4 regions of the Erythrobacter sp. S57(2025) genome follow, and region 3 is predicted to be linked to each of the others. Evidence: predicted binding sites of a transcription regulator. Region 3 holds the regulator's gene; each other region holds the start of a gene.
The links. The regulator LexA, encoded in region 3, represses DNA repair genes until DNA is damaged. The targets are predictions, from matches to a motif close to GTTCCNCNCTTGTTCT.
Positions count from the first base shown of each region.

Region 1: a site for LexA is predicted at 3,952-3,967, ahead of AC0V6N_RS06460 (error-prone DNA polymerase). Genes of this name have one in related genera too.
Region 2: a site for LexA is predicted at 3,490-3,505, ahead of AC0V6N_RS08565 (deoxyguanosinetriphosphate triphosphohydrolase). Genes of this name have one in related genera too.
Region 4: a site for LexA is predicted at 3,269-3,284, ahead of AC0V6N_RS12430 (ribonucleoside-diphosphate reductase subunit alpha). Genes of this name have one in related genera too.

Region 1 covers NZ_CP200299.1:1,325,786-1,331,586, reverse strand. Annotated here, with positions in the region: gene AC0V6N_RS06485 (sodium-dependent transporter) at 1-231, shown strand, start outside; gene AC0V6N_RS06480 (recA-like protein) at 333-1,208, shown strand; gene AC0V6N_RS06475 (Y-family DNA polymerase) at 1,150-2,733, shown strand; gene AC0V6N_RS06470 (PilZ domain-containing protein) at 2,798-3,133, shown strand; gene AC0V6N_RS06465 (phosphoribosyl-AMP cyclohydrolase) at 3,196-3,762, opposite strand; gene AC0V6N_RS06460 (error-prone DNA polymerase) at 3,985-5,801, shown strand, end outside.
Region 2 covers NZ_CP200299.1:1,759,421-1,765,221, reverse strand. Annotated here, with positions in the region: gene AC0V6N_RS08585 (parallel beta-helix domain-containing protein) at 1-393, shown strand, start outside; gene AC0V6N_RS08580 (SO2930 family diheme c-type cytochrome) at 390-1,415, shown strand; gene AC0V6N_RS08575 (alpha/beta fold hydrolase) at 1,412-2,386, shown strand; gene AC0V6N_RS08570 (aspartate/glutamate racemase family protein) at 2,501-3,205, shown strand; gene AC0V6N_RS08565 (deoxyguanosinetriphosphate triphosphohydrolase) at 3,544-4,737, shown strand; gene AC0V6N_RS08560 (NAD(P)H-binding protein) at 4,730-5,467, shown strand; gene AC0V6N_RS08555 (ABA4-like family protein) at 5,474-5,801, shown strand, end outside.
Region 3 covers NZ_CP200299.1:1,104,948-1,110,748, forward strand. Annotated here, with positions in the region: gene gltX (glutamate--tRNA ligase) at 1-1,236, opposite strand, end outside; gene AC0V6N_RS05325 (ComEC/Rec2 family competence protein) at 1,314-3,581, shown strand; gene lexA (transcriptional repressor LexA) at 3,610-4,293, opposite strand; gene AC0V6N_RS05335 (molybdopterin molybdotransferase MoeA) at 4,503-5,687, opposite strand; gene moaC (cyclic pyranopterin monophosphate synthase MoaC) at 5,684-5,801, opposite strand, start outside.
Region 4 covers NZ_CP200299.1:2,595,641-2,601,441, reverse strand. Annotated here, with positions in the region: gene AC0V6N_RS12445 (hypothetical protein) at 1-690, shown strand, start outside; gene AC0V6N_RS12440 (TraB/GumN family protein) at 711-1,685, shown strand; gene AC0V6N_RS12435 (alpha/beta fold hydrolase) at 1,873-2,781, shown strand; gene AC0V6N_RS12430 (ribonucleoside-diphosphate reductase subunit alpha) at 3,353-5,392, shown strand; gene AC0V6N_RS12425 (hypothetical protein) at 5,442-5,711, opposite strand; gene AC0V6N_RS12420 (hypothetical protein) at 5,710-5,801, shown strand, end outside.

The DNA of each region.
Region 1 (5,801 bases), 220 kb from region 3:
ATCTTTGCTGAAGCGAATTTCTTTGATGCTCTGGACGGGGTCACGGCCAAGCTGTTCATGCCAATCGGCGCGATCCTGACCTGTATCTTTGTCGGTTGGGTTGCAGATGCACGCCTGATCGATGAGGAGAACGGCATTGATGGCGCGCTTCATCAGACATGGCGTTTGCTGGTGCGGTTTGTTTGCCCTGCTGTCTTGATGGTGATCCTCGCTTTCGGTCTTTTTAGCTGAAGCAAGAGCGATTGCAGCGGAATTGACCCGTTGCAATCGCTCTTCAAATGTGGAACATAATGGGAACAAATAAGACTCAACCGAGTCCTTATTGAGTTCCTATGATCCAAACTGCACGCCCTTTACGCGCGAAAGCGCTCGATATCTCTCCTGTGGCCCCCCTCTCTCACGGGGGTGGGGCGCCTAAGCGTCTGCCAGAATCAACGCTGTCAGTTCAGGATATTGCTGCACTTTCCAAACGGAGAGAGGCGCGCTGGCGGCCCGGTCTTACTCAACAACCACTACACAGTGAGATTTTCGCAGGCAGCGAGGATGCGAGTGGAGCGGGGCTTGCTCTGGCCCTTGCTCGCGATGCATTGATGCAGGAGGCGTGCGGGGCGGATGACCCGCTCGCTGAGGCAGAGGATCACCGTCAAGTGCTTTGGGTGCAGGATAAACGCGCTGTGCAACGGTCAGGTCGCCCTTATGTTTATGGCCTGCCTTCGGAATTTCGGGACCGTTTGATCCATGTGGAGGCGGAGACACCCCAAGACGCTCTTTTCGCGCTCGAAGAGGGGCTTAGATGCCGCGATCTTGCCTGTGTGATCGGGGAGATTGTTGGCAATCCGCGTGTTCTCGATTTCACCGCTTCCCGCAGACTGAGCCTTGCAGCGCAAAAACATGGCGTGGCCTTGTGGCTGGTGCGGCTTGAGGCGGAGGCTGATCTCTCTTCTGCTCGAATGCGCTGGCAGGTGGAGGCGGCTCCCTCTGATCGCCCGTTTTGGAACGCTGATGCGCCCGGTCCGCCAGCATGGAAAGCCGAACTGTTCCGGGCAAGCTGCCATGCGCCCGGCAAGTGGACACTAAGCAATGACAAAGGCCCCCTCAAAATCCGCCAACCCGGTATCAACCAGCCCGCCAATTCAGACGCGGCGGATATTGGCCATCTGGTGCGCCCGACTGTCGGTCGATCGCTGGCGGGTGTCGCTCGCGCCTGAGGGGGAGCAAGTTGGACAGGGGGAGGGGCCAGATAGCCATCCCACCGTTCTGATCACCGAAACCGCGCATGGTCCGCGCATTGCAGCGGTGAATGAGGCCGCGCGTCAGGCCGGTGCACAATCTGGAATGATGCTCGCCGATGCACGCACGCTTTGCCCTCAGATACAGACGGCACCTGCTGATCCTGCAGGTGACTTGGCGCATCTAGAGAAGCTTGCCGTTTGGGCACAGAGATGGGGCCCGTGGAGCGCGCTTGATCCACCCGATGGTATATTGGTTGATGTAAGCGCAGTTGCGCATCTGTTTGGTGGAGAGCAGCGCCTGCTCGCTGATGTTCAAGAGGCATTTTTAAAGCGTCAACTGAGTGTGCGTGCGGCGATTGCTCCCACAGCTGGGGCGGCATGGGCGCTGGCGCATTTCGGACCCCAGCGCGCGATTCTTGATGCGCATGGGGACATGATGCGTTGGCTGGGCAATTTGCCGGTTGCAGCGCTCCGGCTTGATGCAGATGTTCTCACCGTCTTGCGGCGGTTGGGGCTTAAGCGGCTCGATGACCTTGCCAATATAACGAAGGGCGCAATTAATCGCTCTGAGGCGGCGGCGCGCGATGCGCTCCATCGCCGGTTCCGTAATCGCAAATCTCCTTCGGCCAATCCGCTTATTCGCCTGGATCAATTATTGGGCCGTGTGCCTGAACCGCTATTGCCCGTGGTTCCGCAGCAAATGCCATTGGTTCAGCGCCGTTTGATGGAGCCTTTGCGTCACCGCTCGCTGCTTGATCGTGTGCTTGATGATCTTGCCAAGGATATGGCGCGCGCTCTGGAGGGGCGAGGCGAGGGTGCACGCCGCTTGGAACTTGGTTTGTGGAGGGTCGATGGCGAAGTGCTTGTCAGGCGGCTTGAACTGGCCTGTGCCACGCGTGATCCGGCGCATATGACACGCTTGTTTGCTGAAAAAATTGAAGATGTTGATGCCGGTTTTGGGATTGAGACAGTGCGCCTGCGTGCCAGTTGGGCTGAGCCGCTTGCGCTTACTCAAAAAGATGTTGAGCAAGCGAGCGAACGCCATGGCACTTCGCTTGCTGCCTGCATGGACCGGTTGACTGTCAGGCTTGGTTCGAAGGCAGTGCGGCGTCCGGTGCCGCGGGCCAGCCACCTGCCGGAACGTGGGCAAGGGTGGCAGCCTCCTTTGGTCCCGGTGGCAGGTTCATGTCCGTTGCAAAAGACTCAGGGTAGGCCCCTAAAAATGCTCGATAAACCAGAGAAGATTGCCGTGCTTTACGCGTCACCCGATGGCTATCCGCAACGCTTTCGATGGCGCGGCAATGTGCATGAAGTGGCGCGGGTAGAGGGGCCGGAACGCATTGCACCTGAATGGTGGCGGCAGAAATCGACTATTCGTCTGCGCGACTATTACCGGATCGAAGATGCTGATGGCTGCCGTTATTGGGTTTATCGCCACGGCATCTCTGGTGACGGCCGCGGAGGGGTGCCTGATTGGTTTCTGCAAGGGCTGGGCGCGTAAATAGTAAACGGAGCGTTAGGCACGCGATCAAACTTAATTTACGAATTCATGCCAAGACGGTGAAATGACGGAGACAAATGTAAATCGAACAAGGGAACGTCGCCCACTTGGGATCATGGTGAAAAGCCGTGTCCAATCGCGCGTGGTATTCGTTGATCTGGTCGACATCTCTGAAGGCGGTTGCAAGATCAAGGCAAGCCGTGGTTTCGCAAGTGTCGGTGACAGAGTGACGATGAGAGTCGCCGGGGTAAATGCTCCGCTCGGCAAGATCGCTTGGATTGAGGATCGTTATGCAGGTGTTACGTTCGAAGGTGAAATGCACGAAGCCGTGCTGGACCATTTGTGCTCGCTAACGATGGATGACCTGTCTCAGCAAAAACAGCGTTTGCATCGTCTCTAAGACACAAACAAAAAGGGTCGGAGCAATGCCCCGACCCTTTCTCCAAAAACTAGATGTACCGCTTAGCTCGCGCTGAATGGCAGCGAGCTGTGATGCAGGACAATCTTGAGATCGCCATTTTCGTCTTTTTCGTAGGCGAATGAGTACTCAACCTTCGTCACGCCGCCGTCCGCGTCAGTGAACATGTAGTTGCCCATCGCAACAGCCATGTCTCCGCTGTCCGAGATAACAGTGCCGTTATTGTCCCATTCAACATTGGTGTAAGGACGGATGGCAAAGCCGCCATCTTCAGTGCCTTCGGCGCCCACGAAGTAGCTGAGCGCTTCTTCTGTGGTTTCACGGAACTGATCTTCTGCAGCCAAGGTTGGCTTGAATAGGATGGTTGCGTCATCGCCATAAGCATAGTGCGTTGCGATGTGTTCCTGAGCGCGCGCGCTGTAGTCGCCGTCTTCGCTGAATACAGAGCCGATTGCGACAATGCCTTCGCCCCATGCTGCTTGTGCAGCTGCGACTTCTTCAGCGGTGATTGGATTGGCGGTTTCGCCCGCTGCAGCGGTTTCGTCACCAGCGCAAGCGGCCAATGCCAATGCGCTAATCCCAAGAACTGAAACAGATGCAATTTTGTTCATTTGATACTCCCTAACGAGGGAGCCTGTCGCCCCCTCGATCAATACAAGCGCCACAAGTTGAGGCGCAAATACGTCCGACATCACGAGCAGGATTGCTCGCCAGAGGGGCCCGGTCCGTTTCGGTATTACGTATCATTGGCGGGAGGGTTCCCGTAAATTGCAGAATTTGCATTTGGCGGATTATCGTTAGGAACATATATAGAACAAAAACTAGAATGACCTATGCCTGATGCCCCTTTAACCCCAGATAAGCGCACGCTGAAATTGGATCCTAACACGGTCCAAGCCCCTGAACGTGCGCCCTTCGTCGAACTGGGCCTGGTGAGCTGCTTTAGCTTCCTGCGCGGGGCATCGGATGCGGTGGATCTGGTCATGCGCGCCTATTCATGTGGCTATGATGCGATTGGCATTGCCGATGCGAACAGTTTTGCAGGCGTAGTGCGGGTACATACCGAGGCATCGACACTCAAGATTAGGCCAGTGATTGGCTGCCGCATCGAAACGGTGGAGGGGCTCGCTTTCCTTGCCTATCCCAAGGATCGCGCCGCCTATGGCAGGCTGTGTAGCCTTATCAGCGCTGGCCGGATGCAGACGCTTAGCGGAGAGTGGCAACAAAAAGGCGTGTGTGAGATCAATCTGGCGATGCTGAGACAGCATTGCGATGATGTGCAGCTCATTCTGCTCCCGCCGGAGGATTTGGCGACTCAGTACACGCTCCACTTACCCAGCAATGTTGTAGCGCTGCATCCTGAAGTGGAGAATCAACCGGGAGGACGACTTACCTGTACCGCGCCATTTGCGGAGCTGTTGCCGCATCTCACCGCGCAACTGCCTACATTGCGCCATCTGGCCGCGAGCTATCTGTACCGCGGTGATGATGTGGGGCGGATTGACCGCCTTGATGCGTTGGCGAATGCACATGGCCTTGAGCTGTTGGCGACCAATGATGTCCATTATCACGCGCCAGAGCGTCGACCTTTGCAAGATGTGATGACGGCCATTGCAAACAAGACGACAGTGGTAGAGGCCGGACACCTGCTCCATGCCAATGCGGAAAGATATCTGAAACCCCCGCAAGAGATGCAGCGACTGTTTGCTCGCTGGCCTCACGCGATCCAGGCGGCTCGTCAAGTGGCGGATAACTGCAACTTCAGTCTTGAGGAGTTGCGCTACGAATATCCGGAAGAGATATATCCAGATGGTCAGTCTCCGCAGGAATTTTTGAAGTCAGAGACTTGGGCCGGGGCTGGGCGACGTTATGCTGAAGGTGTGCCGCTCTCTGTGCGCGAAACGCTTCAACGCGAGCTTGCTCTGATCGCAAAGCTAGACCTTGCTCGCTACTTTCTCACCATCAAGGATATCGTCGATTTCGCTCGCTCGGTTGATCCGCCAATCCTGTGTCAGGGGCGTGGGTCAGCGGCCAATTCGGCGGTTTGTTATTGCTTAGAGATCACGAGCGTTGATCCCGCCAAACACCAATTGCTGTTCGATCGCTTCATCTCTGAGGAGCGTAAGGAGCCACCCGATATCGACGTCGATTTCGAGCATGAAAGACGTGAGGAGGTGATCCAATACATCTATGAAAAGTATGGGCGGCACAGGGCTGGACTGACCGCAACTGTCATCCATTATCGCCCACGCATGGCGATCCGCGAAGTGGGCAAGGCAATGGGCCTGTCTGAGGACATCACCAGTTCGCTCGCTCGTACCGTTTGGGGCGGGATGGGCCGCGAAATTGGTGAGGCGCATGTCGAAGAGATCGGCATGGATTTGTCCGATCCGCATTTGAAACGTGTGCTCAAACTGACCGAGCAGATGATCGGAATGCCCCGCCACCTCTCGCAACATGTCGGCGGGTTTATCCTCACGCAAGGTGCGCTCACACAGACAGTGCCTATTGGCAATGGTGCCATGCCAGATCGCAGTTTCATCGAATGGGATAAGGACGATATTGAGGCGCTCGGCATCCTGAAGGTCGATGTGCTGGCACTGGGCATGCTTACATGCATTAAAAAGTGCCTTGATCTGCTTGAGGCGCA
Region 2 (5,801 bases), 650 kb from region 3:
TTGATTGAAGACAATATCATTGATGAAAACCCGACCGCTCCGATCATGGTCATCGCCTACACTCAGCCTTGGGATGATGAGCGGTACAATCCGCTCCCGCGCAATGTTGTAATTGGTGAGAATAAATATGGGCGCGGCGGTGATGATCCGCAGCTGGAAGGGGCTGAGCCTCTCCTCGCCGCCTTTGGCGGATCGCTGCCGCCCTTAATGTGGGATGGTCTGGGCAGCCTGTCGGCAGTGGCTGGAACTGCTGGATGGACGCTCAATCTGACGGAGCCGGGTGGCGGCATGGCGGCAGCGCAGCCATCACCTTTGACAGCGCCGGAGCCTGATGGCGAGTTCGACACAACCGGCATTGGCGCACCCGCTGAATTGGATGAGCGGATCGGGTGAAGCGTTCAAACGCCTTGGTAGGAGCCGCGGTGGTCGCGCTGGCATTGTCGGTCACGTTGCCGCGCGATGCGGGCGCTGTGCCGCCTCCGCTTGCTTACGTGAATGACGCAGCTGTGCTTGATGGAATGCCGCGCACGTTATCAGAATTTGGCTTCTTCGCAGATGGGCCCGCGCAGGTTCCTGTGCCGCATGTCCATTCCTACGAGCTGAACACCCCGCTATTTTCCGATGGCGCTGATAAATTGCGCTTCATCTACCGTGCGGGCGGCACTCAATTTACTCCCGATGGCGAGGGATTGATCGACATGCCAGTCGGGACAGCCATTATCAAAACCTTTGCCTTTGGCGAACGCGATGATCGGCGCCTGATCGAAACGCGCGTGCTTTTGCACCGGGAGGCCGGATGGGTCGCGCTGCCCTATCGCTGGAATGAGGAGCAGAGCGAAGCAAGATTGGCGCTTGCGGGGGCGCGGGTGCCGATCACGACGCCTGAGGGGCAGGAGATCAGCTACCGCATCCCCAATATGAACCAATGCAAGGCATGCCATTCCTTGGACGGCGAGATCATTCCAATCGGGCCAAAGGCGCGCAACCTCTCGACACAATGGCTTGGCCAGATGGTTGAGCATGGCCACCTTACCGCGATGCCAGAAAGCGCAGATATTCTGCCCGTGTGGCAATCGTCAGAGGGTAGCACGGCGCAAAAGGCGCGGGCATATCTCGATGTAAATTGCGCCCATTGCCATCAGCCAGGAGGCGGCGCGTCTAATTCGGGTCTCGATCTGCGCTGGGAGCAAGATGATCCCTTCGCACTAGGCGTTCGCAAGCCTCCAGTTGCAGCTGGACGCGGGGCAGGGGGGCTGCTGGTTTCGATCGCTCCGGGAGAGCCAGATAAGTCCATCCTCGTGCACCGCATGAATTCGGATGAACCCGGTGTTGCAATGCCGGAATTGGGCCGTTCTACAATAGATGATGAAGCCGTGGCTTTGATGCGTGAATGGATTGAGGGGATGGAGCCATGAAATGGTTTTTGCGGATCATTGGCGTGTTGGCCGCGCTGCTGGTCATCGCATTCCTGATATTCCGCACGCCTGACACTGATCCGGCAGAAATGCGGGCCAAATATGGCGGAGAGCCTTCACAATTCGTCGAAATAGCAGATGGTGTGACAGTCCACTTGCGTGACGAGGGGCCTAGAGATGCGCCTGCTATTGTGCTGCTGCATGGATCAAATGCCGACCTTCATACATGGCAGCCCTGGGTTGATGTGCTCGCGCAGGATTATCGCGTTATCCGCATCGACCAGGTCGGTCATGGATTGACTGGCGCCGATCCTGCGCATGATTACAGCCGTGCAAACTTCACCGCCGACATTGATCAGGTCGCGACCGCACTGGGCCTTTCGCAGTTCATTCTTGGTGGTAACTCAATGGGCGGGAAACACGCTCTCGCCTATGCGATTGCACATCCTGACAGAGTATCCGGCCTGATCCTCGTCGATGCTGGCGGTGCACCCTACAGCGTCTCCGTCGATGAAGACGACGATGATGGCGGCAATATTGGTTTTACAATTGCACGAATGCCGGGCGTCAATCTGATCGCTGAGCAGATCACACCGCGCTCACTAATCGCTCGAAGCCTTGAACAGTCGGTTTCAGTAAGGAGCGTGGTGACTGAAGAAGCGGTGGATCGTTACTGGGAAATGCTGCGCTATCCCGGCAATCGCGCAGCGACCATGGCGCGCTTCTCAACCGAATACACGCCGCTTAGCCAAGAGGAAGTGGCAGGCCTCTCCATGCCAGCCCTGATTCTATGGGGCGAAGAAGACAGATTAATCTCGGTTGCGGCTGGTGAATGGCTCGATCAAAATCTGCAAAATTCTCAGCTGATCGTCTATCCTGGCATCGGCCACTTGCCGCAAGAAGAGGCTCCGCAAGCCACACTGGCTGACGTGACTTCATGGTTGGAAACCACTGCGACGGTGCCTGATTAACCCAGTGTTTACCATCTAAACCCCCATTTCTACGGCGTGAATTGCACCCTATGGACGCGCGGGGCGCTTCATCGCTACACCCGGGTCATTGCTTCAAGAGATTCGAGGGCCGTCTTGCGTAAATTGGGACTAATCGGCGGGATGAGCTGGGTGTCGACGGGCATCTATTATGAACGGATCAACCGGATCGTTCAGCGCCGAGCAGCGCCAATGGCGTCCGCGCCGATGCTGGTCGAAAGCCTGGATTTCTGCCAGCTTTACGCTCTTCGAGAAGACAAAGATTGGAAGCGCGCCAGCGGCATCCTGAGTGAAAGCGCCAAACGGCTCGAAGGGGCCGGTGCTGAGGCGCTTTTGATCGGCGCGAATTCGATGCATAAACTCTATGATGACGTTGCTGATGCGGTTGGTATTCCGATCCTGCATATCGCCGAACATGTCGGCCAGGCGCTCAAGAAAGCGGGCTATAGGAAAGCCGCCTTGATCGGTACGCGCAACGTTATGACGGAGAGTTTCTATCGCAAACGGCTTGTCGGCCATGGTATTGATCTGATGCCGCCGAACATGGCGAACGTCGAAAAGCTCGATAGCATTATCTATGATGAACTGATGGTGGGCAAAGTGACGCGCGATGCGGAGCGGGCGCTCAAAACAATCATCACCAACAAATCACAAGAGGGCGCAGATTCCATTGTGCTCGCATGCACGGAACTTGATTTGATCGTTGATGTGGACGCGAATGTTCTGCCGGTCTTCGATTTAACCCGAATTCATTGCGAAGCCGCTGCCAACTGGATGCTTGAACAAGAGGCGGTGGGTTAACTCACCACTTACCTACCTGAAAAAACGGTTCGTCGCATTTACCAGTCGGTAAAGGGTGCACTCTAGTGGCACATACCCTAATTGCCGTCTCGAATTTGTCATCTAACAATAACGGCAAGTTCCGGGTCTTCGGGTCGCACCGTAGACCCAAGAGCGAATAGCTCTTGGGACCGCTCACCACCCCCCCATTGCACCCGGTGGGCGGTCCCATTTTTTCCGAAAATCTCTCTGAACTGCACCTGCGCTTGCGCCAGTGCGCCCGCTGTCCACTGCAATCCGTTGAAGTTGCCTTTCTGTTCCCGTTGAGCGCGCCTCCCCACTGGCATAAGCGAGTGTCTGTGACCTTTTTCCGCGCCCCCTATGCTGCTGATCCCTTTGCCCATGGCGGGCGTGAATTTGGTGCGTCTGCTTCGCCCATCAGGCCCTTGGCAGATGCTCGCGAGACCAGAGGTCCGCGCACTGATTTTCAGCGCGACCGTGATCGCATCATTCATTCAATGAGCTTTCGGCGGCTGAAGTCCAAAACACAGGTCTTTATTGCGCCCGATGGTGATCACTATCGCACACGCCTGACCCATTCGATTGAAGTTGCGCAGATCGGCCGTGTGCTTGCCCGCTCGCTGGCACTGGATGAAGATTTGACCGAAGCATTGTGCTTGGCACACGACCTTGGCCATCCGCCCTTTGGCCATGCGGGGGAGGCTGCTTTGTCAGAGGCGATGGTGCGCCATGGCGGTTTTTGCCACAACGCGCAGGCTTTGCGCACAGTGATGCGGATCGAATGCCCCTATCCGGAGCATGATGGTCTAAACCTAACCTGGGATCTGCTCGAGGGATTGGCCAAGCATAACGGACCTGTTTCAGCTCCTAACTGGGCGCTGGCTGAACTCGATCAGGCATTTCCGATGAAGCTTGGCACTTGGCCCTCGCTTGAGGCGCAGATTGCGGCGGTGTCGGACGACATCGCCTATGACAATCACGATATTGACGATGGTCTTCGTGCTGGATTTTTGACGCTGGACGATCTGCTGGAACTCGACTTTCTGGCTGATCAATGGCGCGCGGTTGAAAAACGGTTTCCCGGCGCACCGCGCGAGAGGCAATTGCGCGAATTGATCCGTGATCAAATCGGTTTGATGGTCAATGATGTTCTTGAACATTCGCGTGAGGCGGTGAAGGGCTTTGGCTCTGTTGCAGAGATACGCGATGCAGGCCGTCAATTGGCAGGCTTCTCGCCCGCCATGCAAGAACACGAGCGGGCGCTGAAAGCGTTTATGTATGAAAAACTCTATTTCCACCCTGAACAGGTGAGCGCCGCGGAGAAGGCGCGCGATGTGATTGCGCGTTTGTTCGCGGCCTATTCGCAAGATGAAAAACTGATGCCAGCGGATTGGCAGGCCCGTCTACCCTCGCAAGAGCCCGAGCGGAGTCGAACTATTGCTGACTTTATCGCCGGGATGAGCGATCGGTTCGCGATGCAATCCTGCGAGGCGATCTATGGTGAAATGCCGAGGGGACTGATAAATGTCTGAGCGCAAAAAGAGCTTTGGCACCGCCCATAAGGCGCCTGTTCGCATCGGTCTGGTCGGTGCGACCGGGATGATGGGGCGCCGGCTGATTGAGATCACGAGCGAGGGTGATCAAGCGCGCATTGTCGGTATTGCTCGGCGTGAACCGGAATTACCCAAGGGCGCGCGGGTCGAAGTGTTCGTCGCCGAACCTTCGAAATGGGGCGAAGTTTTTGAAGCGGTGCGACCACGCGCGCTCATCTGCGCGCTCGGTACAACTTGGCGCAAGGCTGGCCGCGATGAGGAAGCCTTTCGAGCGGTCGATCACGACCTTGTCCTGTCAACCGCCGAAGCTGCGCAAAAAGCGGGCATCTCCAATTTGGTTCTCATCTCCTCGGCAGGCGCGAACCCAGCAGCGAAGAATTTCTATCTGCAAGTGAAAGGTGAGGTCGAACAAGCCGTTTCCAAAGTTGGTTTCAAGCGGCTCGACATCCTGCGTCCCGGCCTGCTCAAGGGATCGCGCGAGGGCGATTTGCGGCCACTTGAAACGCTTGCCAAGATCGCCAGTCCGATCACCGATCCGCTGATGCCAGAAAAGTGGGCCATGTACCGTTCTGTGGATTCCCAATTGGTCGCTGAGGCCGCGCTGGGTCTGGCTTTGCGTAAAGCCGCCGGGCGCTTTACGCATGATAACGACGCGATGAAGCGCGCGGCGCGTGAATGGCGCGCTAAGCAGCCGGATCTTACGGAGTAAGCAAAGATGGGGTGGGATTTTGTCTTTGGCACAGCGAACATGCTGGCCATGATCGCATGGGCAGCGCTGATCCTCTTGCCGCGATGGCAGCTACTGATGGCGGTGCTGCTCTACATGGTCGTGGGATTTCTGTGCTTCGTTTATGCCTTCAGCATTATCGGCGTGATCGGCGGGTGGCTACCGCCCGGCACGACGACGGGTGAGGGCGCTGCGACTGGTTTTACCACTATCGAAGGCGTACGCGCTATTTTCGCGAGCGATGCAGGCGTGACGATCGGCTGGGTGCATTATCTCGCTTTTGATCTGTTTGTCGGCCTCTGGATCGCGCGCGATG
Region 3 (5,801 bases):
GGCTTCGAGAGCCTCGATTGTCCAGTTATTTTCACTCGCAAGTGCAGCATAAATCTTGGACAGGCGTGCTCTACCGTCATCATCTAGCAATTTTGCCGCCTTCTCGGTCATGGAAAGAGGCTGGCTTGCGAATAAAAAGCCTGCTCCTTCAGCAAGTTCATCAAGGTTCTTCGCCCGAGTTTTAAGAACTGGCATGGCCTTAGCCAGCAGTTCGACATCGGATGCACCTTCGATCCGGCTTGCCACTAGCGGTGCCAATACAGCGTCGTCGGTTTCCCGAATGTAGTGCCCGTTCAAGTTTTCAAGTTTTTTGATGTCAAAACGCGACGGGCTTTTGCCTACGCCTGATAGGTCAAACAGCTCAATTGCCTCTGCACGCGTAATTTCTTCGCGATCACCGTGACCCCAACCAAGGCGCAGCAGGTAGTTAAAGAGGGCGTCCGAGAGTATGCCCATTTCATCTCGATAAGCTTCTACGCCCAATGAGCCGTGGCGCTTAGACAGCTTTGCCCCATCAGGGCCGTGGATCAGGGGGACATGCGCATAAGTCGGTCGTTCCCAACCCATTGCGTCGTAGATTGGCAGTTGTCGAAACGCATTGTTGAGGTGGTCATCGCCGCGAATGATATGGGTGACGCCCATATCATGATCATCAACCACTACTGCGAGCATATAGGTCGGTGTGCCGTCAGCTCGCAGGATGATATAATCATCAAGCTCTACATTCTTTACTGATACGCTGCCTTGCACTTCGTCTTGAATGGTCGTTTCGCCATCAAGTGGGGTCTTAATCCGCACCGTGTAGCTAGCGCCTTCAGATGCCTCAGACGGGTCGCGATCACGCCAGCGCCCATCATAGCGCATGGGTTGCTTGTTCGCGCGTTGCTCAGACCGCATTTCTTCCAACTCTTCAGGCGTTGCAAAGCATTTGTATGCGTGACCCGTTTCTAGAAGTTTGTTCGCAACTTCGGCGTGCCGATCAGCACGCTGAGACTGGAAAGTAGGCGCGTCGTCATAGTCGAGACCCATCCAATCGAGACCATCCAAGATGGCATCAATCGCTTCTTGGGTGGAGCGCTTCTTGTCGGTGTCCTCTATCCGAAGCAGCGCTTTGCCGCCGTGGTGACGAGCATACAGCCAGTTGAATAAGGCCGTGCGTGCGCCGCCAATATGCAAGAAGCCTGTGGGCGAAGGCGCAAAGCGGGTCACAATTGTCTTTGCGTGTGGGCTTGCCATAGCTGCAAAATTCCTATTCACTTGAGCGTCTTAGATCAGGCCAAGCCCAAGGGGGTATTCCGAGGGGGACATGGCTGATGGCTGATGCGCCGATAATACCGATTGCTGGCGAGCCTGAAAGCAGCATTGCTGCCAAGGACACACCTTTGCCAAGCCCCAATGGGGCAACGCGCCGCCTGTGGCAAAGGGGCGGCGGATTGTCCAGCATTGCAAGCGCTGGAGCCGATGCTGCTGAGCGGTTCTTGGCAGGGGCCGGCTTTGACCGTGCCCCTTGGCTCGCGGTGGTGTTCGGCGCAGGGATTATGACCTGGTTTGCGCTCCAAACGCCGTGGCAATGGATGGCGGCAATGGGGAGCGCGTTCTTATTGGCACTTTTTGCGCTCGCAATGTGGCGCGAGGATGATGGGCGCGGGCATCTGCGCCGAGCTGTGATCGCGTGTTCAGTACTGTTTGCCTTGGGCATAAGCATTGTGTGGCTGCGATCCGAAATGGTCGGAGCTGAGCCGATCGAACGCCCAATGATTGAGCGGGTGCAGGGCTATGTGCTGGAACGGCAGGACCAACCTGCCCAAGACCGTATCCGATTAACAATGGCGGTGCGCGACGCGGAAACGGCGCAAAGCCGCAAGATACGGATCAACGTGCCGTTAGAAGAGGCCTTGCGAGTTGAGGCCGAGTATTCACAAGGCGACGGAGCGAAAGTCTTGCGCGAGGGTGCGATCCTCAAGATGCGCGTCCGACTAATGCCGCCAGCAAGCCCAATGTTACCCGGCGGTTATGACTTTGCTCGCGCCGCCTGGTTTAAAGGACTGGCCGGCACAGGCAGTCTATTGGGTGCAATCGAGGTCGTTCAAGCCCCTGATGGCAGGCCAGCCATCGGTTTCCTTCAACGTCAGATTGCTGCCCATGTACGTGACAATGTCGAGGGATCAGCAGGCACAATCGCCGCCGCCTTTGCTAGCGGGGACCGGGGGGCAATCGTCGAAGCCGACGAAGAGGCCATGCGCGATGCTGGACTAACGCATCTTTTGGCGATTAGTGGGCTGCATGTCAGTGCAGTGATCGCTGGAGCGTATTTCGTGGCGCTCAAGCTCTTGGCTCTATTCCCGGCCTTGGCATTGAGAGTGCGTTTGCCAGTAGCCGCCGCCGCTGTCGGCGCGTTGGCCGGGGTGAGCTATACACTTCTTACAGGAGCTCAGGTGCCCACGGTCAGAGCATGCGTTGCGGCAATGCTGGTGCTAATCGCTTTGGCGATGGGGCGTGACGCTTTGTCATTGCGTATGGTTGCGGCAGCAGCCGTTTTTGTCATGCTACTGTGGCCTGAAAGCGTTGTTGGGCCCAGTTTCCAAATGAGCTTTTCAGCTGTGCTTGCGATCGTGGCGCTTCATTCAAGTGCTCCGGTAAAGGCCTTTATGGCGCCACGCGAAGAGCCGTGGCTCAAACGAACGGGGCGCGGCGTCTTTATGCTGTTCGTCACTGGCTTGGTCATTGAAATTGCATTGATGCCCATCGTGCTGTTCCACTTCCACCGCGCAGGAGTCTACGGCGCCTTTGCTAACGTCATCGCTATCCCGCTGGTCACTTTCATTTCGATGCCTCTCATTGCGATTGCATTGTTCTTCGATCTGCTGGGGCTGGGAGCGCCATTTTGGTGGTTGGCAGAGGGGTCATTGAACCTTTTGCTTGGAATTGCGCATTTCACCGCAGAGCAGCCAGGTTCGGTAAAGCTGATGCCGCAGATGAGCTATTTGACGATCGCGCTGTTTGTCGGCGGGGGCCTGTGGCTTGCGCTATGGAATGGGCGAGCGCGATTGCTTGGTTTTGCTCCTGCAATTGTTGCGACCCTCATGCTGTTAACAACGCCTATTCCAGACGTACTTATCGGACGGGAGGGGCGGCATGTGGGGATCACCATTCCAAACGCTGACGGAAGCAGGAGTTTGCTATCGTTGCGCGACAGCCGTTCTTCCTATTCGCGTGACAACCTGCTTGAGCTTTCCAGCGTGACGAGTGAGCCTGTGCCTTTGGCGCAGTGGGAGGGAGCTCGCTGTTCTCCTGAATTCTGCACAGTCGAGATCACGCGAGGAGGGCGGGATTGGTCGCTATTGCTTGCCCGCAATCGGGAGATGATCGAGGAGCGCTCTTTGGCCGCTGCCTGTGAACGCGCGGACATCGTGGTGGCTGACCGCTTTTTGCCGCGCTCTTGTTCACCGCGCTGGCTGAAGGCGGATCGTCGCATGCTCATTCGAACAGGAGGCCTTGCACTTGATCTGACCAATGAACGAGTCACCAGCGTCTCTAGCAAGCAGGGTGAGCATGGTTGGTGGCGCGGGGAGGACGACTAGCGCCGCACCTGTCCCCGCGAACACCGTATCAGTGATAGCGACGTAGCAAGCCTGCAAGCTTGCCCTGAACTTCCACTTCGCCCGAGCCATAAACCTGTGGGTCATAGGAGGCGTTTGCCGGATCGAGCCTTACAAGCCCGCCATCCTTATGGAGGTATTTGAGCGTTGCCTCTTCGCCGCGCACCAGCGCAACCACAATCTCGCCATCGCGCGCCGTGTTGGTGCGGCGGATCAGAGCAAAGTCACCATCGAAGATGCCTGCCTCGACCATCGAATCGCCAGATACCTCAAGCGCATAATGCTCACCGGGGCCAAGCAGAGCCGCGGGCACGGGAAGCGAGCTTTGCCCCTCTAGAGCCTCAATCGGCGCACCTGCTGCGATCCGGCCATGAAGCGGAATGTCGATCACGTCATTGGCCGGTTCGGGCACGTTAGTGTTAGCTGCTGGCGCTCGTGCCGACATCGCAGGCGCACTCGCACGCGGTGCAGGTGTCGAATCCTCAGGTTGCTTGATCACTTCCAAAGCGCGGGCGCGGTTGGGGAGACGACGGATGAAGCCGCGTTCCTCAAGCGCTGAAATCAGACGGTGAACGCCCGACTTGCTCTTGAGATCAAGCGCTTCCTTCATCTCTTCAAAACTGGGCGAAACCCCTGTTTCCTCCAGACGCTGCTGGATGAAGCGGATCAGTTCATGCTGTTTTGCCGTTAACATGGGCAAACTCCGTAAAGGCGCACTCGTCGCGCAGCGCGCAAACGCTGCAAAGTGCCAAACTTGTCGCGCCCTCAGAGGCAGCGCCCATTCACACGGAAAGCTGCATTACAAGGCACTCTCTCGCGCACCTATATGGTGAACGGATGTAGAACAAGTAGGCAACTTCAATTGCCAAGTCAAGCGCCTCAGATCACCAAACCCCGCAGAACTCAGCCGTTTTGGAGGTTGTAGACAGGAACGAGGTCCCCAGCCTTGCTCGCAGGTGAGTTGGCCGGGCGGTTAATCAGGCAATTTGCCGTTGCCAGTGACCGTATTGCGCTTGAGTCTTGTGATGCCGCGAGGCTGACTTCGCCGCCCATAGCGATCCCTCTTAGGAACTCGCGCCGGTTGCCGGTGGCAGGCAGGTCGTGCGCGGCTCGCATCGGAGTGCTTTGCGGCAGCGGCTCCCCAGCTCCCATGGCCGCCCCGATCAGGGGCAGGGCGAACAGGAAGCAGGTCACGAAGCTCGATACCGGATTACCCGGCAGACTCAGTATGACCTGCTTCCCCCGTGTCGCCACCATCAGCGGTTTGCCTGGCTTGATCGCAACCTTCCAAAACGCGATGTCGGCGCCCCAATCGCGCAGTGCCTGCTGGATGAGGTCATGGTCGCCCACAGATGCGCCGCCTGATGTGATGAGGATGTCGCAGTCTGCCGACCGCCGCAACGCGGTGGCAAGCGCGGCGGCATCGTCTGGAACGGGGCCAAGCATGGTGGGCATGCCGACATAGGAAGCCACCATGCTCGCCAGCATCACGCCATTGCTTGCCGGGATCTGGTGCGCGGCGAGAGGCTCTCCTGCGGGCACCAGTTCATCACCGCTGTCGAGCACAGCGACCTTGGGCGCGGCCACCACCGGCACTTCGCCATGCCCGGCCGCGATCGCCAGTGCCATTGCAGCAGGGGTGAGGGCTGAACCTTTGGTGAGCAGCGTGTCGCCTTCACCGAAGTCGAAGCCTGCGCGCCGGATGTGCTGACCGGGAGAGGGCATCTCGGTCGCCATGACCATCATGCCGTCAAGTGTCGCATCCTCTTGGATCAGCACGCGGTCTGCACCGCTTGGCACATGCGCTCCGGTGGAGATGCGGGTGCATTGCCCTGCTTCGAGCACTCCCGTGAACGGAGCGCCTGCGCGGCTCTCTCCAACGTGCTCCCATGGTCCGTCTCCGGGGGCCAGCGCATAGCCATCCATGGCTGAGAGGTCGGCTGCGGGCTGCGTGCGTTTGGCAGCCACGTCGCGCGCGAGGTAGCGTATGCCTGTACCGGGAGCCAAGGGCACGACGGCTTCCCCGAGCGTCGGCGCGAGGGCGAGCAGCCGCGCCTGCGCCTCTTCAAGGTCCAGTAGCTCGCTCAAGCCACAGCCTTCCCATCCGCTCGCCAAGTGCCGCTCTTGCCGCCGCGCTTCTCGATCAGTCGGACCTCACCGATCACCATGCCTTTGTCGATCGCTTTGGCCATGTCGTAGATG
Region 4 (5,801 bases), 1.5 Mb from region 3:
CTTTCGGCAAGCCCGGATACGTTCATCGATTTTGTCGAAGACCCTATCGGTGTGAGCGAAAAGCATTTGTTTCTGCTTCGCGTATCGACCGACAATTTGGGGTATTACGAGGCCTCCCGCGTCGAGGTTTACTTTGTCCAGATCGATTGGGACACGGGCGCTGAAACCACACTGGTGGTCGATCGCTTTGTCAATTCGATGGATTATGACGAGAATGGTGAAAGCTTAGGCTATTCAATCAAGCGCGACGAGGATGTGGTGCCGCGTAGCCCCCACATTTTGATGATCGAACGTGGAGGCATTCCATGGATCGCGGCGCGTCGCCCTTGGAACCTGTCTGCCCCGCCCATAGTAGCAGATCAGCCCGATTGGCTCACGGTTCAGCATGGGGGAATTCATCGCATTTCGCGCGATGCAATTCAGGCAAGACTAGAGCAGCAAGAGGCCTTTTTCGTCGCCAATGCCGTCGATTACCCCCGTTCATCGACCATGACGACGCGGCAACATTTCGAAGAACGGTCTATCACCGCTGCCCAATGCGCATCTGATGGCGTCTATGACTATTGGGTTCCGGGTCAGCCGAGACTGCCCCTGCTCATGCGCGTGCGCTGCGCGTTTGATGATGACAGCGAGCAGACTTCAGTGATTGTTCAACTGCGGCGTGCTGAGGATGAGACTTTAGCCGAATAGAACCGATTTTGGAGCAATAGATGATGCGTGCAATTGCAGCGCTTGCCTTAGTGATGGTGCCCGTATCGGTCACCGCGCAGGAGGCCAACAGCCAAAATCAGGCCTCTAATCAAGCTGGCAATCAAACTCCAAACCAGATCGTCGTCACCGCTCAGCGCTCTGGTGCGCCGATGTGGACCATTGAAACACCCACCGGGACCATCATTCTGGTCGGCGAAATCCGCGCAGTGCCTGAAAGCACGCCTTGGCAACCGGACCGATTGAAAGAAGCCACTAGTGAAGCGAGCCGCGTTATCCTTCGTGCGCGGCCCAAATTCTCACCCGGTGATGTGTTTCGCCTGATCTTTCGCGGAGGACGTTTTACCAAGCTGCCTGATGGAGCTGTTGCGGGTGACTATCTCTCGGTCGAACAACGCCAGCGCCTTGCCGCACTCGAGGCAGAGCATGACATTGATTATGATCGCCGTAGCTTTCTGATGACCGGGTTTGACCTGCTCGCCCGGCGGCTCGACTTTGATGATGATACGACGGACGATGCAACCGATGTGGTGCGCAAGGCAGCAGACCGCGCGGATGTGCCGATCACCCGGCCAGAGCGGTTTCGCGGCGAAGACTTGCTCGACAATCTGGCAGACGCTGATCCTGCCTCTCATATCCCCTGCCTCGAAGCGGCGATGAGCGCGACCGAAGCGGGTCAGACAATTATCGAACAGCGCGGAGAGGACTGGCGCACCTTTGACGTGCCAGCGGTCATGCAAAACCCGCTCGAAGTGGCGCTGGGAACCTGCTGGCCTTGGGCGGACCCGGAACTGGGTGACGAAATCCGGGGCCAATGGGTGAGCATGATTGCCGAGGCTGCAAATGATGAAGGCGTAACCCTTGCTGTAGTGCCCCTTCGAGTGCTGGCAGAAAGCGATGGCGTCCTCGATCAGTTGGAAGGTCAGGGTTTTGAAATTGGCGGGCCTGATTGGCGGGGCAATTTGCCGGGCGGCTAATCCCGCGTCACCGCGTGTCTATTCAGCGCAGCTTACCGATCGGTTTCTGTATCCTTGAAGCCACGCGCCTGGCTTTTGTTCATATATGTAACATGAAACGTTGATCTGCTTAGGTAAACCGGCTTTGATACTCTCAGGTTCGCGCAGGCACTAAAGCCCCGCAAGAGGGTGATTGAGGAAAACCACTATGCCGCATATTGGGGCGAACGGCCTTTCGCTGTTCTATGAAAGCCATGGCAATCCTGATCATGAGCCAATTCTATTGGTGATGGGATTGGGTGCACAGATGACTCTGTGGCCCGATGAATTTGTGGCTGCTCTGGTTGATCGAAAATACCGCGTCATCCGCTTCGACAATCGCGACATTGGGCTTTCTGACAAGATGGAAGGCGCACGCGCGCCAAAGCCTGCATGGCAAGTGATCCGTAAGAAGATCGGTTGGCCAGCCAAGGTCCCCTACACTCTGGAAGACATGGCCGACGATGCCGTGGGCTTGCTCGATTCGCTCGAAATCAGCCGCGCGCATGTTGTAGGTGCGTCGATGGGCGGGATGATTGCGCAGCTGACTGCGGTGAACCACCCTGACAAGCTGCTTTCGCTCACTTCAATCATGTCGACCACTGGCAATGCATCGCTGCCTCTTGCTGAAAAACAAGCGATGCAGGCGCTGACCGCGCCGCTTGCTTCGCTGGATGAAGAGACCGTGGTGAAGCACGGCATCAATATCGCGCAGAATATTGGCAGCCCCGGTTATCGCCCCGATCCAGAGCGCTTGCGTGAACGCGTGCTCAAAGGTGTGCAGCGCAGCGTCTACCCGCCCGGCCTGCCCCGCCAATTGGCAGCTATCATTGACGATGGTGATCGCCGCACCCGTCTGGCGCAGATAACCACCCCCACTTTGGTGCTGCATGGTGAGGACGATCCGCTGGTGAAGCTGGAGGGCGGTAAGGACACCGCCAAGCATATTCCTGGCGCAAAGCTGGTGACGATCCCTGGCTGGGGCCACGATCTGCCGCTGGAACTGGTGGACAGATTGGCTGACGAAATCGCGCTTCATGCCAAGGCGGCGCGCGCTGCCACACCGATCAGAACCTAGCTTACTGATTCTTTGTCGATTGCCGGGTCTCTGCCGTTTGAGCGGCGATGGCCCGGCCGGCCGTGAGCTGCCCCCAACGGCCACCCGCGCAACATTGTTGCGGTGAAACAGGGTAAAGATTCACAGATTGATTCACATGATTCAATCACCAAATTTTTCTTCACAGATTCACTTTGGGGCTTGCGCGATCCACGACTCAAGCTTTTCCGGCGCGTCGCTGCACTGCAACATAGAGTTGTATCCTGAATCGGATACAATTCATGGTTAATCACCCGTTGACGGCCAATCGCCTCTGATTCATTATCTAGGGGTTCGGTTCGCACTGGACCCCCAAATGCTTGTGATTTCTCCCGAGCCTAAACGTTAATCGTGAAGGCCCGAGCGGGGGAGGAGTCGGTCAAGTTGGGTCTTGTGTGGATTGAATGGCGGATAACCTTGTGGGCCTGTTGGGGGCGACCAAGGGGGAAGCTGTCGATAGATTTGGTGCAGAACAGAATCGGAACAAACGCGATATTCCGCTATGGTGTGGAAACGCTCTATCCGATTCGGATGATGTGAGAACGGGGCTACAATGGAATTTAAGGCAGGCGACGAAGTGCTGAGCGAGACAGAAACGGGTGAAGCGCTCGAGACCGAGACGAAAAGTACTCCCAAGAACACCAAAGGCGAAAAGGCCGTGATGATGGACAAGGCAGATAAAGGCAGCGAGGAATTGATCGCCGCCAAAGGCGCAGAAGCGCTTGCCGGTGCTATGACCGAAGCGGTCAAAGCCGCTGCCGACGATGACAGCAAAAAGGTCAATGATCGCCGTTTTGACGTTGTTACCGATGATGCGCGCGATGCGAACCTGACCGAGTTTGGTAAGGAAACGCTGACCGATCGCTATCTCTTGCCCGGAGAATCGTATCAGGATCTGTTTGCCCGTGTTGCAGATGCCTATGCTGATGATCAGGAGCATGCCCAGCGCCTGTATGATTACATTTCAAACCTGTGGTTCATGCCTGCGACCCCGGTTCTTTCAAACGGCGGCACATCGCGCGGCCTGCCGATCAGCTGCTATCTCAACTCAGTTGAAGACAGCCTCAACGGGATTGTCGGCACCTGGAATGAGAATGTCTGGCTCGCGTCCAAAGGCGGAGGCATCGGCACCTATTGGGGCAATGTGCGCGGCATTGGTGAACCGGTTGGCCTGAACGGCAAGACCAGCGGCATTATCCCATTCGTGCGCGTGATGGATTCGCTGACCCTCGCGATTTCGCAAGGCTCGCTGCGGCGTGGTTCGGCGGCGTGCTATCTCGACGTCTCGCACCCGGAGATTGAGGAATTCCTCGAGATCCGCAAACCCTCTGGTGACTTCAACCGTAAGGCCCTGAACCTGCATCACGGCGTGCTGCTGACCGATGACTTCATGGAAGCGGTTCGCGATGGCGCGGAATTTGAGCTCAAATCGCCCAAAACCGGCGAAGTGCGCGGCACAGTGGATGCGCGTTCATTGTTCCAGAAGCTGGTCGAATGCCGTCTGGCAACAGGTGAGCCCTACATCGTGTTCAACGACACCGTGAACCGCATGATGCCAAAGCATCACCGCGAGTTGGGCCTTAAAGTGTCGACCTCAAACCTGTGTTCAGAAATCACTCTGCCAACCGGCATTGACCACCTTGGCAATGATCGCACGGCTGTGTGCTGCCTGTCTTCGCTCAACCTTGAAAAATGGGATGAGTGGAACGGCGACAAGCAATTCATCGAAGACGTAATGCGCTTCCTCGACAATGTCCTGCAGGACTATATCGACCGCGCGCCCGACGAAATGGCCCGTGCGCGCTATTCAGCTGACCGTGAACGCTCGGTTGGTCTGGGTGTGATGGGCTTCCACTCTTTCCTTCAGCAAAAAGGACTGGGTTTCGAAAGCGCGATGGCGAAAGCCATGAACCTCAAAATGTTCAAGCACATTCAGGCCAAGGCATCCGAAGCCTCCATGCTGCTGGCACAAGAGCGTGGACCATGCCCAGACGCTGCTGAAATGGGCGCGATGGAGCGGTTCTCCTGCAAAATGGCAATCGCGCCGACCGCGTCGATTTCGATCATTTGCGGCGGCACGAGCGCCTGTATTGAGCCGATCCCTGCGAATATCTACACGCATAAAACGCTGTCCGGCAGCTTCATCGTCAAGAACCCGTATCTTGAAAAGCTGCTCGATAAAAAGTCGAAGAATTCGAACAATGTGTGGAATTCGATCCTCGAACGCGGTGGTTCGGTCCAACATCTCGACTTCCTCACCGAAGAGGAAAAGGCGAGCTTCAAAACAAGCTTCGAAATCGACCAACGTTGGCTGCTAGAATTCGCAGCAGACCGCGCGCCGTATATCGATCAGGCGCAGTCGCTGAACCTGTTCATCCCGGCTGATGTTGATAAGTGGGACTTGATGATGCTGCACTTCCAAGCATGGGAGAAAGGCATCAAATCGCTCTATTATCTCCGGTCAAAATCGGTCCAGCGCGCAGGCTTTGCCGGTGGCGTCGAAGCGGACAACACTGACGAAGCGCTCAAAATCGAGCTGTCCGCCAATGCCGGCGAGCAAACCGATTATGAAGAATGCCTGAGCTGCCAGTAACGCGCTGCCAGTAAAGCGCTGCCCGACAATGGACAGATGCCTCATCTAACTACGCAACAAGGGTGCCGAGTTTTGGCTTCATGAATCCAGAGCCCGGCACCTCGATTGCGATAGCAGTTGGCGCAACCGCAATTGTGTTTTTCTGCTTAAACTTGGTCGCCATAGGATTGACCATCATTAGCAAAACAACCCGCCTGCGATGGCGCTTTACAGCGATCATTGCAGGCGGAATTGTTTGTTTCACATGCCTGTTGTTCGCTGTTGCCATGTTTATGGGGCTATCAACGAACTGGTCCGAAACCTCAAAATCGCTGATCATGCTTGGGATCGCAGCAGGCTTTGTCGCCGCGATTGGATCGGCGGTGTTGCTGATCGCCAATCTGTTTGTTTCGGTATCCGCGCCGGTTAG